Regions from separate parts of the Streptomyces sp. NPDC127100 genome, predicted to be linked through region 2. Evidence: riboswitches for the same ligand, from Rfam matches in the RefSeq annotation. Region 2 holds a riboswitch; each other region holds the start of a gene.
The links. Region 2 has a riboswitch for thiamine pyrophosphate ahead of thiC (phosphomethylpyrimidine synthase ThiC). Riboswitches for the same ligand answer to the same signal wherever they lie in the genome.

Region 1 (4,203 bases), on a different contig from region 2:
GACGGCGAGCGCCTGGGCGCGGCGCTTCACCTCCGTGCCGCGATTCTCGCTCAGCGCCTGGGCGGGGGTGCCGGGCAGGGTCGGGTCCGGGGTGAAGAGCCACTCGAGCATCTCCTCGTCCGTGAAGCCGTCGTCCCGCAGCAGGGTCAGGGTCCCGACGAGGCCCTTGACGACCTTGTCCTCGTCGATGAAGGCCGCCGGGACGTGCAGCGCGCGGTTCTCGCCGCGGCGTACGGCGATGAGCTGGCCTTCCTTGATCAGCTGCCGCACCCGGGTCACCTCGACGCCGAGCATCTCGGCGATGTCGGGGACGGTGAGCCAGGCGGGTACGAGAGCATCGGTCTTTGCGTCAATCTCGGTCACGCCTCCAGCCTGCCATCTGCCGCTGACACCGGGAAGCCGGACCCGCCCCGAGAGGCCGGCGGCGGACTACGCCGTCGCCGCCTTGAGCGGCCGCGCGGGGTCGGCGAGCAGCCGCGGATCCATCCGCGCGCCCGCCTCGATCAGGCGCCTGCCCTGGGCCAGGTCGCGGGGGCGGCCCACCGCCAGCAGGGCGATCAGCCGCTCGTCGCGCAGCCAGCAGACCGTCCAGGCCGGGCCGGAGGGGTCGCCGCGCCACAGGGTGGTGTCGGCGGACGTGTGATGCCCCGCGTACTGGACGAACCGGCCGAACTGCTCGGACCAGAAGTACGGCACCGGGTCGTAGACCGGCGGGACCTCGCCGGTGGCGGCGCCGACGATGTCGGCGGCGACCGTGCGCGGGCCCTGGAGGGCGTTGTCCCAGTGGTGGACGAGCAGGCGCTCCCCGTAGCGGCCGGAGGGGAAGGAGGCGCAGTCGCCGACCGCGTGGACGTCCGGCACGGAGGTGCGCAGGCGGTCGTCGGCCAGGATCTCGCCCTGCGGGCCGAGCTCGACGCCGGAGCCGGCCAGCCAGGCGGTGGCGGGCCGGGCTCCGATGCCGACGACCACGGCGCCGGCGGGCAGTCGCGAGCCGTCGTCGAGGACGACGTGGCCGGGCTCGACGCGCTCCACGCGCGCGCCGGTGCGCAGGACGGCGCCCGCGTCGGCGTACCAGGCGGTCATGGGGGCGGCGACCTCGGCGGGCAGGGCACCGGCGAGGGGCCGGTCGGCGGCCTCCACGACGGTCACCGCGCAGCCCGCCTCGCGCGCGGCGGTGGCGAACTCGGCGCCGATCCAGCCCGCGCCGACGACCACGATGTCGTGCTGCCGGGCGAGCACCGGACGCAGCCGCTCGGCGTCGTCCAGGGTGCGCAGCAGATGCACGCCGGGGACGTCCTCGGCGCCGGGCAGCAGGACCGGTTCGGCGCCGGTCGCGACCACCAGGACGTCGTACGGCACGGGCCCGGCGGAGGTGTCCAGGACGTGTGTGCCGGGGCGGACGCCGAGCGCCTCGCAGCCGAGCCGCAGCTCGATGCCGAGCGCCTCGAAGTCGACGTCGAAGGCGGAGCCCTCGGCCGTGCCGAGCAGGACGGCCTTGGACAACGGGGGGCGGTCGTACGGCTGGTGGGGTTCGGCGCCGATCAGTGTCACCGTGCCGGTGAAGCCCTGCTCGCGCAGGGCGACCGCGGTCTGCACGCCCGCCATGCCCGCACCGACGACGACCACGCGACGCTCCGCGTCCGCTCCCCGCTCCTGCGTCTGCTCGTTCACCTGATCACCTTAGACACCCGGCAAATCGACGGTCAGTCCCCGTGTGCGGTGATCTCCTCCACAACGCTCGTCCCGCTCCCCCGCCGGGACTCCCACTCCCAGCTCTCCTCCAGGCGCACCCGCCCGTCGGGCAGGTCGACGACCGTCGAGACGCAGTGCCCCGACGACGTGCTGCCGTCGGTCCTGAGCTGGACGTAGCGGAAGTCGAGCCGGTCGCCCGCGCGGGTGCCCACCAGCCGGCCGCGGACGACGTCGCCGCCCGCGTACTCGGCCCAGACCGCCCCGTCCTCCTCGTGGTAGGTGAACCGGGTGCGGGTCCCGACCTGGCCGGGGGCCTGGTCGGCGACCGGTGCGAGGACGAGACCGTCGAGCGAACGGGCCACGGTGGGGACTCCCTTACGAGTTCGGCGCGCTGCGGGCTAGGGTGGCCAACGTAAAGCACTCGCGGGAGCCCGGACGCACCGGGCTGAGAGGGAGGCTGGCGGCCTCCGACCGTACGAACCTGATCCGGGTCATGCCGGCGAAGGGAGGGGCTGGACGCCCATGTCGTCCCCACCGAACGCACCGTCCGTACCGTCGTCGTCCCGCACGTCCGCGCGTACGCCGGACGTGCTCGTCGTGGGCGGCGGGATCATCGGCCTGGTCACCGCCTGGCGGGCCGCGCAGCGCGGGCTCGCCACGGCCCTCGTGGACCCCGACCCGGGCGGCGGGGCCGCCCGGGTGGCGGCCGGGATGCTGGCCGCCGTCACGGAGCTGCACTACGGCGAGCAGACGCTGCTCGCGCTGAACCTCGCCTCGGCCCGCCGCTACCCGGAGTTCGCCGCCGAGCTGACCGACCTCACGGGCCACGGCCTCGGGTACCGCCGCTGCGGCACCCTGGCCGTCGCGATGGACGCCGACGACCGGGCCCACCTGCGGGAACTGCACGCGCTGCAGGAGCGCTCGGGCCTGGAGTCCGAGTGGCTGTCGGGCCGCGAGTGCCGGCGCCTGGAACCGATGCTCGCGCCGGGCGTGCGCGGCGGGCTGCGGGTGGACGGCGACCACCAGATCGACCCCCGCCGCCTGGCCGGCGCGCTGCTGGCCGCCTGCGAGCGCTCGGGCGTGGTCCTCCACCGGGTGTGGGCCGACCGGCTCACCCTCGCCGGGGACCGGGCGACCGGCGTCGTCACGGCCGACGGGACGGCGCTGGAGGCCGGGCAGGTGGTGCTGGCCGGAGGCAGCCTGAGCGGGCGGCTGGCGGGCGTGCCGGACGACGTACTGCCGCCGGTCCGGCCGGTGAAGGGGCAGGTGCTGCGCCTGACCATGCCGCGGACGCGCGGGCCGCTGCTGAGCCGGACGGTGCGTGCCGTGGTGCGCGGCAACCCGCTCTACCTGGTGCCCCGGGAGAGCGGCGAGCTGGTCGTCGGCGCCACCAGCGAGGAGCTGGGCTGGGACACGACGGTGACCGCGGGCGGCGTCTACGAGCTGCTGCGCGACGCCCACGAGCTGGTCCCCGGCATCACCGAACTGCCCCTCACGGAGACGCTGGCGGGTCTGCGCCCCGGTTCCCCGGACAACGCCCCGCTGCTCGGCCCGGCCGGGCCGGAGGGGCTGCTGCTGGCCACCGGGCACTACCGCAACGGCGTGCTGCTGACCCCGGTCACCGGCGACGTCATGGCGGACGTCCTGACCACCGGGGAGCTCCCGGAGGAGGCCCGCCCCTTCACTCCGCGGCGCTTCAGTGCCGCCCCCGCACTCACGGAGGGGACCGTATGAACGTCCGCGTCAACGGGGAGCCGCGCGAGGTGGCTCCCGGCACCGCCCTGGACGCCCTGGTGCGCACGCTCACCGCGGCGCCGTCCGGAGTGGCCGCCGCCCTGAACGAGACCGTCGTCCCGCGCGCGCAGTGGTCCGCCACCGCCCTGTCCGACGGCGACCGCGTCGAAGTCCTCACCGCCGTCCAAGGAGGCTGACCCATGGCCGACGATCCCTTCGTTCTCGGCGGTACTGCCTACACGTCCCGCCTGATCATGGGCACCGGCGGTGCACCCAGCCCGGACGTGCTCGAGCGCGCGCTGGTGGCGTCCGGGACGGAGCTGACGACCGTCGCGATGCGCCGGGTGGACCCGTCCGTGCACGGGTCGGTGCTGTCGGTGCTGGAGAAGCTCGGCATCCGGGTGCTGCCGAACACGGCCGGCTGCTTCACCGCCGGGGAGGCGGTCCTCACCGCGCGCCTCGCGCGCGAGGCGCTGGGCACGGACCTGGTGAAGCTGGAGGTCGTCGCCGACGAGCGCACCCTGCTGCCGGACCCGATCGAGCTGCTGGACGCGGCGGAGACGCTGGTGGACGACGGCTTCACGGTGCTGCCGTACACGAACGACGACCCGGTCCTCGCCCGGAAGCTGGAGGACGTCGGGTGCGCGGCGATCATGCCGCTCGGGTCGCCGATCGGATCGGGGCTCGGCATCCGCAACCCGCACAACTTCCAGCTGATCGTGGAGCACGCGCGCGTGCCGGTGATCCTGGACGCGGGGGCCGGTACGGCGTCGGACG
Region 2 (4,203 bases):
CTTCAACACCTTCGACCCGCAGGTCCTGGACCAGGTCTACGAGCCCGGAGCCGGCTTCGTTCCCGAACCCGGCCGACTGGTCACCGGGCCGGGCCGGATACGGGCCAACGACGAGTTCCTCCGGCTGCGCGTCCCGATCCGGGTGGCGCCCCGGCACACCTACGTCGTCGGCGACCTGGTCCTGCTGATCGTCGACTTCGTCATCGACGGCGTCGCCGCCCACGGCGGCCACGTCCACATCGAGGGCACCGCGACCGACGTGGCCCGTCGCGGGCCCGACGGCTGCTGGCGTTACGCGATCGACAACCCGTTCGGAGTGGCGACCGCTCCCGAGGCGGCCCCGGCGCCCCGCTGACGCCGGGCGGCCCGGCGAGGGACCGCACGGCGTGGAGCCGGTGACGGAGGTTCAGTCGGCCAGCGGGAGGTACACCCGGTTCCCGGCGGCGGCGAACTCCTTCGACTTCTGCAGCATGCCCTCGGCGATCTCGTCGGGAGAGGCGCCTTCGGCGGCCACCCCGCCGAACCGCTCGTTGATGCTCTGGCTGATCTTCATGGAGCAGAACTTCGGTCCGCACATGGAGCAGAAGTGGGCCGTCTTGGCGGGCTCGGCCGGCAGTGTCTCGTCGTGGAACTCCCGCGCCGTGTCCGGGTCGAGAGCCAGGTTGAACTGGTCCTCCCACCGGAACTCGAAGCGGGCGTCCGACAGGGCGTCGTCCCACTCCTGTGCGCCCGGATGCCCCTTGGCGAGGTCGGCGGCGTGGGCAGCGATCTTGTAGGTGATGACGCCGGTCTTGACGTCGTCGCGGTTGGGCAGGCCCAGGTGTTCCTTGGGCGTGACGTAGCAGAGCATGGCCGTGCCCCACCAGGCGATCATCGCGGCACCGATGCCGGAGGTGATGTGGTCGTACGCCGGTGCGACGTCCGTCGTCAGCGGGCCGAGCGTGTAGAACGGAGCTTCGTCGCAGATCTCCTGCTGAAGATCGATGTTCTCCTTGATCTTGTGCATCGGGACGTGCCCCGGGCCCTCGATCATGGTCTGCACGTCGAACCGCCTGGCGGTCCGGTTGAGCTCCCCGAGCGTGCGCAACTCGGCGAACTGCGCCTCGTCGTTGGCGTCCGCGATCGATCCCGGCCGCAGGCCGTCGCCGAGGGAGTACGTGACGTCGTAGGCGGCGAGGATCTCGCAGAGCTCCTCGAAGTTCTCGTACAGGAACGACTCCTTGTGATGCGCCAGGCACCAGGCGGCCATGATCGAACCGCCGCGCGAGACGATGCCGGTCTTGCGGTTCGCGGTCAGCGGCACGTAGGCCAGGCGCACGCCCGCATGGACGGTCATGTAGTCCACACCCTGCTCGGCCTGCTCGATCACCGTGTCCTTGTAGACCTCCCAGGTCAGTTCCTCGGCCTTGCCGTCGACCTTCTCCAGGGCCTGGTAGAGCGGCACGGTGCCGATGGGCACGGGGGAGTTGCGCAGCACCCACTCGCGGGTGGTGTGGATGTTACGGCCGGTGGAGAGGTCCATGACCGTGTCGGCGCCCCAGCGGGTCGCCCAGGTCATCTTCTCGACCTCCTCCTCGATGGAGGACGTCACCGCCGAGTTGCCGATGTTGGCGTTCACCTTCACCAGGAACCGCTTGCCGATGATCATCGGCTCGATCTCCGGGTGATTGACGTTGGCCGGCAGCACGGCCCGGCCCGCGGCGATCTCCTCACGGACCACCTCCGGCGCGACGTTCTCCCGGATGGCGACGTACTCCATCTCGGGCGTGATCTCGCCCCGGCGGGCGTACGCGAGCTGCGTCACCGCACCGCCGCGGCCGCGGCGCGGCTGACGCGGACGCCCGGGGAAGACCGCGTCCAGATTGCGCAGGCCTCCGCGCGGCGAGGTGTGCTTGATCCCGTCGTCCTCGGGCCGGACGGGCCGGCCCGCGTATTCCTCCGTGTCGCCGCGGGCGACGATCCAGTTCTCCCGCAGCGCCGGCAGCCCCCGGCGGACGTCGGTGTCGACGAGCGGATCGGTGTACGGGCCCGACGTGTCGTAGAGCGTGACCGACTGCCCGTTGGTGAGGTGCACCTGGCGGACCGGCACCCGCAGGTCGGGGCGCGAACCCTCGACGTACGCCTTGTGCCAGCCGATGGACTTCCCGGTCTCCGCGGACTCCGCCTCGGCGGAGTGCTGGGTGGAGACAGGCGTGCGTGCGTCCTTGATGGTCATGAGACCTACTCCCTACGCCGGCATTACCCGGTAACAGGTTCAGCGGTCGACGCAGCCGTTTCCGTCCGACGACGCCTCGTGGTCAACATCACTCGACTTCGGTGATGTTTCCCGTGAAACATCGCTGGGACGGAGGTCAGCGCCCTCTCAGCCCGGTGCTCCGAGCTCCCGCGTGTACAAAGGTGCCCCCACGCTAGCGTCGATCCGGGCGCGGTGAACAGGGGGCCCCTCTCCTTCTTGCGATGATCGGTCGGTGACCACGACCCAGCACCCTCCCTACCCGCCGCACGAACCCCGCCGCGGCCCGGGCGCGCCGTCGGGCGACGGGAGTGCGCACGACCATGCCCCCGGCGGGGAGCACTCCGGCAGTGGCGGGCACGGCGGCAGTGGGGGGCACGGGCACGCACACGGACACGGTCACGGGCCCGCGGCTCCCGTCTCGCGGCATCTGCGGAAGGTCATCGCGGCGGTTCTCATCCCCTTCGCCGCCGCGGTGCTGGTCGGGCTCGCCGTGCTCTGGCCGGGCGGCGCGCCACCGCACGAACGCACCGGGGTCGGCTTCGACCGGCAGACACAGGAGGCCACGGTCACCAAGGTGGACAGGCTGAGCTGCCAGTCCGTCAACGCGTCGGGGGGCGTCCCGACCGGCGACACCTCCACCGCGGAGGGCTCCTCCGCGGCGCAGCAGGCGAACGGCGACTGCAAGCGGGCGACGATCCGCGTCGACACCGGCGGGGACAAGGGCCGCACCTTCCAGGAGATCGTGCAGCCGGACCAGACACGCCAGTTGCACGAGGGCCAGAAGGTGGTCGTCGCCTACGAACCCTCCGCGCCGAGGGACCTGCAGTACTCGGTGACCGACATCGACCGCGGCTTTCCGATGGCCCTGCTCGCCGGCATCTTCGCGCTGGCCGTCGTGGTCGTCGGCCGGCTGCGGGGTCTGATGGCCCTGGTCTCGCTGGCCATCAGTTTCGTGCTGCTGAACTTCTTCATCCTGCCCGCCATCCTGCAGGGCTCGAATCCCCTGCTGGTGGCGGTGATCGGGTCCAGCGCCATCATGCTGATCGCGCTGTATCTGTGCCACGGGCTGTCGGCGCGGACCTCCGTGGCGGTGCTCGGCACCCTGGTCTCCCTGCTGCTGATCGGTGTCCTGGGGTCGCTGTTCATCGGCTGGGCGGCGCTCACCGGCAACACCGACGACAACACCGGCCTGATCCACGGCCTGTATCCGTCGATCGACATGAGCGGCCTGCTCCTCGCCGGGGTCATCATCGGTTCGCTCGGTGTCCTCGACGATGTGACGGTCACCCAGACGTCGGCGGTCTGGGAGCTGCACGAGGCCAATCCGACGATGGGCTGGCGCGGCCTGTACCGCGCCGGCATCCGCATCGGCCGCGACCACATCGCCTCCGTCGTCAACACCCTCGTCCTCGCGTACGCGGGCGCCGCTCTGCCGCTGCTGCTGCTCTTCTCTATCGCGCAGAGCAGCGTGGGGACGGTCGCCAACAGCGAGCTGGTCGCGGAGGAGATCGTGCGCACGCTGGTGGGCTCGATCGGCCTCGTGGCGTCCGTGCCGGTCACCACCGCCCTCGCGGCCCTGGTCGTCTCGGCCGACCGTCCGGCGGGGCGTGCGGCCGGGCAGAGCGCGGGGGCGGCGGACGCGGGCCGGGCACCGGCGCGGGGCGGGCGGGGCCGCCGCCGCAAGCGCTGAACCGCCCGTGGGCCCACTCTCTGCAGGTGGGCCCGCTCGCAGCCCGTGGACCTGTTCGTACTTGGCCGGCCCACGCCTGAAGAAGCGTTCCTGCACAGGCGGACAACGCACCGAGGCGTCGAGCCACCGACCGGGGGCCGCCGGAACGGTTCAGCCCGCGCTCTGCTCTTCCGCGAGGATGCGGTCCAGGGCCTCGTCGAGGTGGGCGTCGAAGTCGGCGAGGGCACCTTCCTGCCCCAGCGGCACCAGCTTGTCGGTCCGGTCGAGGAAGGCCACG
Region 3 (4,203 bases), on a different contig from region 2:
CCGACCAGCGCCTGGGCGAGCGGCACCAGGAGCCAGGAGGACCTGAGGTCCAGCGGGGGCTCGTCCAGCGCGATCAGGAACCCGAAGCCGACCGTCACGGCGGACACCCCGAGCGGCAACATCAGCAGCGCGTCGAAGCCGCGCACCAGACGGCCCGCGTCCCTCCGGGCGAGCGCGGCCGCCGCCAGACCGCCGACCGCCACGGCGACGGCGGTGGCGGCGACGGCGTACTGCAGGGAGTTGCCGACCGCCTCGATGGGCGGGACGAGGAAGGTGCCGCCGTCCTCGTGGGTCAGCGCCCGGTAGTACCCGAGGCCGCTGCCGAGGGACCGCTGGACCAGCACGGCGAGCGGCAGCACCACGAGGCCGGCGACGGTGACGAGCACCCCGGCCAGCAGGCTCCACTGCCCGGCTCCGCCCGGCCGGCGCGCGGTGCGGGAGGCGTCCACCAGCCGCAGGGCCGTCTCGCGCCGCCGCACCGTCCAGGCGTGCACGGCGAGGACGGCGCCGACCGCCGCGAACTGGATCAGCGTCAGCACGGCGGCCGTGGACAGGTCGAAGACGTGCGAGGTCTGGCGGTAGATCTCCACCTCCAGGGTGGAGAAGGCGGGGCCGCCGAGGATCTGGACGACGCCGAAGGAGGTGAAGGTGAACAGGAACACCATCAGCGCGGCGGCGGCCACGGCGGGCCCGAGCGCCGGCAGGGTGACCCGCCGCCAGGCCCGCAGGGGCGACGCGCCGAGCATCCGCGCCGCCTCCTCCTGACGCGGGTCGAGCTGTGCCCACAGACCGCCGACGGTGCGTACGACGACGGCGTAGTTGAAGAAGACGTGCGCGAGCAGGATGGCCCACACCGTGGTGTCCAGCCGTACGCCCCACAGCTCGTCGAGCAGCCCGCCCCGCCCGACGAGCGCCAGGAAGGCGGTGCCCACCACGACCGTGGGCAGCACGAACGGCACGGTCACCACGGCCCTCAGCAGTTGCTTGCCGGGGAAGTCGAGGCGGGCGAAGACGTACGCGCCGGGCAGGGCGACCAGCAGCGTGAGAGCGGTCGAGGCGAGCGCCTGCCAGGTGGTGAACCACAGCACGTGCCGGATGTCGGGCTGGGCCAGGACGTCCCCGATCCGCCCGAACCGCCAGACCCCGTCGACCCGCAGTCCGCGCGCGACGATCGCGGCGACGGGGTAGGCGAAGAAGACCGCGAAGAACGCGACGGGGCCGGCCATCAGGGCCAGCCGCGCCGCGTTCCCGCGCCGCCGGGTACCGGCGGACCGGGCGGCCTCGGTCACTTCGGTCACTTCAGGAGGAGCGAGGTCCACGACTTGACCCACTGGTCACGGTTGTCGGCGATCTTCTTCGGGTCCAGGGTCAGCGGGTTCTTGGCCTGGGGGCCGTACTTCACGAACTCCGGCGGCACCTGCGCGGCCTCCCGCACCGGGTAGACGAACATGTTCAGCGGCATGTCGTCCTGGAACTCCTTGCCGACCAGGAAGTCGAGCAGTGCCTTGCCGCCCTCGGTGTTCCTCGCGTTGCTCAGCAGGCCGGCGTACTCGACCTGGCGGAAGCAGGTGCCGGTGGCGACGCCCGTCGGCGCGGTGTCCGGCTTCGGGTCGGCGTAGATCACCTCGGCGGGCGGCGAGGAGGCGTAGGAGACGACGAGCGGGCGGTCGCCCTTCGCCTTCCTGCCGCCGGACGACCCGGAGAACTCCTCGTTGTAGGCCTGCTCCCAGCTGTCCACGACCTTGACGCCGTTGGACTTCAGCTTCTTCCAGTAGTCCTGCCAGCCGTCGTCGCCGTACTTGGCCGCGGTGCCCAGCAGGAAGCCGAGACCGGGCGAGGAGCTGCCGGCGTCCTCGGTGACGAGGAGGTTCTTGTACGCGGGCTTGACGAGGTCGTCGAGGGAGTCGGGCGGGGTCAGCTTGTGCTTGCCGAAGTACGCCTTGTCGTAGTTGACGCAGATGTCACCGGTGTCGATGGGCGTGACGCGGTGCTTGTCCTGGTCGACCCGGTACTCGGGAAGGATCATGTCGGAGCCCTTGGGCTCGTACGACTGGAACAGGCCGTTGTCGAGCGCGCGGGACAGCAGCGTGTTGTCGACGCCGAAGAAGACGTCGCCCTGCGGGTTGTCCTTGGTGAGGATGGCCTTGTTGACGGCCTGTCCGGCGTCGCCGTCCTCGAGGACCCGGACCTTGTAGCCGGACCTCTTCTCGAAGTCGGCGATGACGTCCTTGGACGCGGCCCACGAGTCGTGGCTGACGAGGGTCACGGTCTTGGAACCGCCGGACGCCTGGTCGTCGCCGCCGGACGACGATCCACAGCCGGCCAGGCCGCCGACCAGGCCGAGCCCGACGGCCAGGACTCCGGCCTTCTTGGTGATGCTCACGGAATTCCTCCTGGGTTACCAGGAGAAGACGCGGCCCCGCCCGGGACCCCTGGCGAGGGACCCGGGCAGGGCGCAACAGCTCGAGTGATGACCGATCTCCCTACCCAGAATGACCTGGGCCAGGTTCGGAGGGTCTGCGGCCGGTGCCGCACTCTCAGCGCTGTGGCGCTCCCCTGTCGGAATATGAAGATGTCTGAATATGAAGTTGTACGCCGGTCAGGTTACCGCTCGCTCGCGGCGAGCTGACCACACGCCCCGTCGATCTCCTGTCCACGGGTGTCCCGGACGGTCACCGGCACACCGTGCGCCTCGATCGCCGCGACGAACGCCTTCTCGTCCTCGGGCCGCGAGGCGGTCCACTTCGAGCCCGGCGTGGGGTTGAGCGGGATGAGGTTGACGTGCACCGGCCTGCCCTTGAGCAGGCGTCCGAGCCGGTCGCCGCGCCACGCCTGGTCGTTGATGTCCCGGATCAGCGCGTACTCGATGGACAGCCGGCGCCCGGACTTGGCCGCGTACTCGAAGCCGGCGTCGAGGACCTCGCGCACCTTCCACCGCGTGTTGACGGGGACGAGGGTGTCGCGCAGTTCGTCGTCGGGGGCGTGCAGGGAGATGGCGAGGCGGCACTTGAAGCCCTCGTCGGCGAACCGGTGGATCGCCGGGACCAGGCCGACCGTGGAGACGGTGATGCCGCGCTGGGACAGTCCCAGCCCGTCGGGCTCGGGGTCGGTGAGGCGGCGGATGGCCCCCACGACCCGGTTGTAGTTGGCGAGGGGTTCGCCCATGCCCATGAACACGATGTTGCTCAGCCGCGCCGGGCCGCCGGGTACCTCTCCGTCCCTGAGCGCCCGCATGCCGTCCACGATCTGGTGCACGATCTCGGCGGTGGACAGGTTCCGGTCGAGTCCGGCCTGTCCGGTGGCGCAGAAGGGGCAGTTCATGCCGCAGCCCGCCTGGGAGCTGATGCACATGGTCACCCGGTCCGGGTAGCGCATGAGGACGGACTCGACGAGGGTCCCGTCGAACAGCTTCCACAGCGTCTTGCGGGTGGTGCCCTGGTCGGTCGACAGGTGCCGGACGACCGACATCAGCTCGGGCAGCAGCGCCTCCTGGAGCGGCGCGCGGGACCCGGCCGGGATGTCCGTCCACTGCTCGGGGTCGTGCGCGTACCGCGCGAAGTAGTGCTGCGAGAGCTGCTTCGCACGGAACGGCTTCTCACCGATCGCGGCGACGGCCTCCTTGCGCTCGGCAGGCGTGAGATCGGCGAGATGCCGCGGCGGCTTCTTGGCTCCGCGCGGGGCGACGAATGTGAGTTCTCCGGGCTTAGGCATGACTCAACCAGTGTCGCAGATCCATCGGGGTGGCCCGGTCGGGCTCAGAACAGGCCCGCGACCACGGCGACGACCGTGGTGGCGTACTGCTTGGTGCGGTGCCACGGGCCGCAGTAGCGGCGCACTCTGCGCCGGCCCTTCTGGTCGAGAAGAGCCTTGCACCACACGCACGGCAGGTCGCCGTGGTACCTGCCGTCGTCTCCCCGCCTCGCCTGCGCCATGGCGGAACCCTAGGTGATCATCGGGCAGCCGCACAGGAGAAGGCCCCCGCCCTGTTCGGGCGGGGGCCGTTCACCGAGGCGAGGCCGGTCACCCCGAGCCGACGAAGATCACCAGCAGCAGCCACACCACCGGTGCCGTGGGCAGGAGCGAGTCCAGGCGGTCCATGATGCCGCCGTGGCCCGGCAGCAGCGTGCCCATGTCCTTGATGCCGAGGTCCCGCTTGATCATGGACTCGCCGAGGTCGCCCAGCGTGGCGCTGGCCGCGACCGC

Region 1: linked by a shared signal. The riboswitch ahead of thiO (glycine oxidase ThiO) and the one ahead of thiC (phosphomethylpyrimidine synthase ThiC) in region 2 are both predicted to bind thiamine pyrophosphate.
Region 3: linked by a shared signal. The riboswitch ahead of ACFWJB_RS16790 (thiamine ABC transporter substrate binding subunit) and the one ahead of thiC (phosphomethylpyrimidine synthase ThiC) in region 2 are both predicted to bind thiamine pyrophosphate.

The regions. Positions count from the first base shown of each region.
Region 1 is NZ_JBHXFL010000032.1:32,610-36,812, forward strand. Features, by position in the region: gene ACFWJB_RS25180 (Rv2175c family DNA-binding protein) at 1-363, opposite strand, end outside; gene ACFWJB_RS25185 (NAD(P)/FAD-dependent oxidoreductase) at 430-1,671, opposite strand; gene ACFWJB_RS25190 (hypothetical protein) at 1,704-2,054, opposite strand; TPP riboswitch at 2,106-2,217, shown strand; gene thiO (glycine oxidase ThiO) at 2,215-3,426, shown strand; gene thiS (sulfur carrier protein ThiS) at 3,423-3,623, shown strand; gene ACFWJB_RS25205 (thiazole synthase) at 3,627-4,203, shown strand, end outside.
Region 2 is NZ_JBHXFL010000001.1:465,473-469,675, reverse strand. Features, by position in the region: gene ACFWJB_RS02255 (YybH family protein) at 1-355, shown strand, start outside; gene thiC (phosphomethylpyrimidine synthase ThiC) at 407-2,215, opposite strand; TPP riboswitch at 2,208-2,397, opposite strand; gene ACFWJB_RS02245 (YibE/F family protein) at 2,469-3,926, shown strand; gene ACFWJB_RS02240 (SsgA family sporulation/cell division regulator) at 4,077-4,203, opposite strand, start outside.
Region 3 is NZ_JBHXFL010000015.1:52,695-56,897, forward strand. Features, by position in the region: gene ACFWJB_RS16785 (ABC transporter permease) at 1-1,226, opposite strand, end outside; gene ACFWJB_RS16790 (thiamine ABC transporter substrate binding subunit) at 1,295-2,383, opposite strand; TPP riboswitch at 2,463-2,568, opposite strand; gene rlmN (23S rRNA (adenine(2503)-C(2))-methyltransferase RlmN) at 2,605-3,711, opposite strand; gene ACFWJB_RS16800 (hypothetical protein) at 3,756-3,932, opposite strand; gene ACFWJB_RS16805 (phosphatidate cytidylyltransferase) at 4,021-4,203, opposite strand, start outside.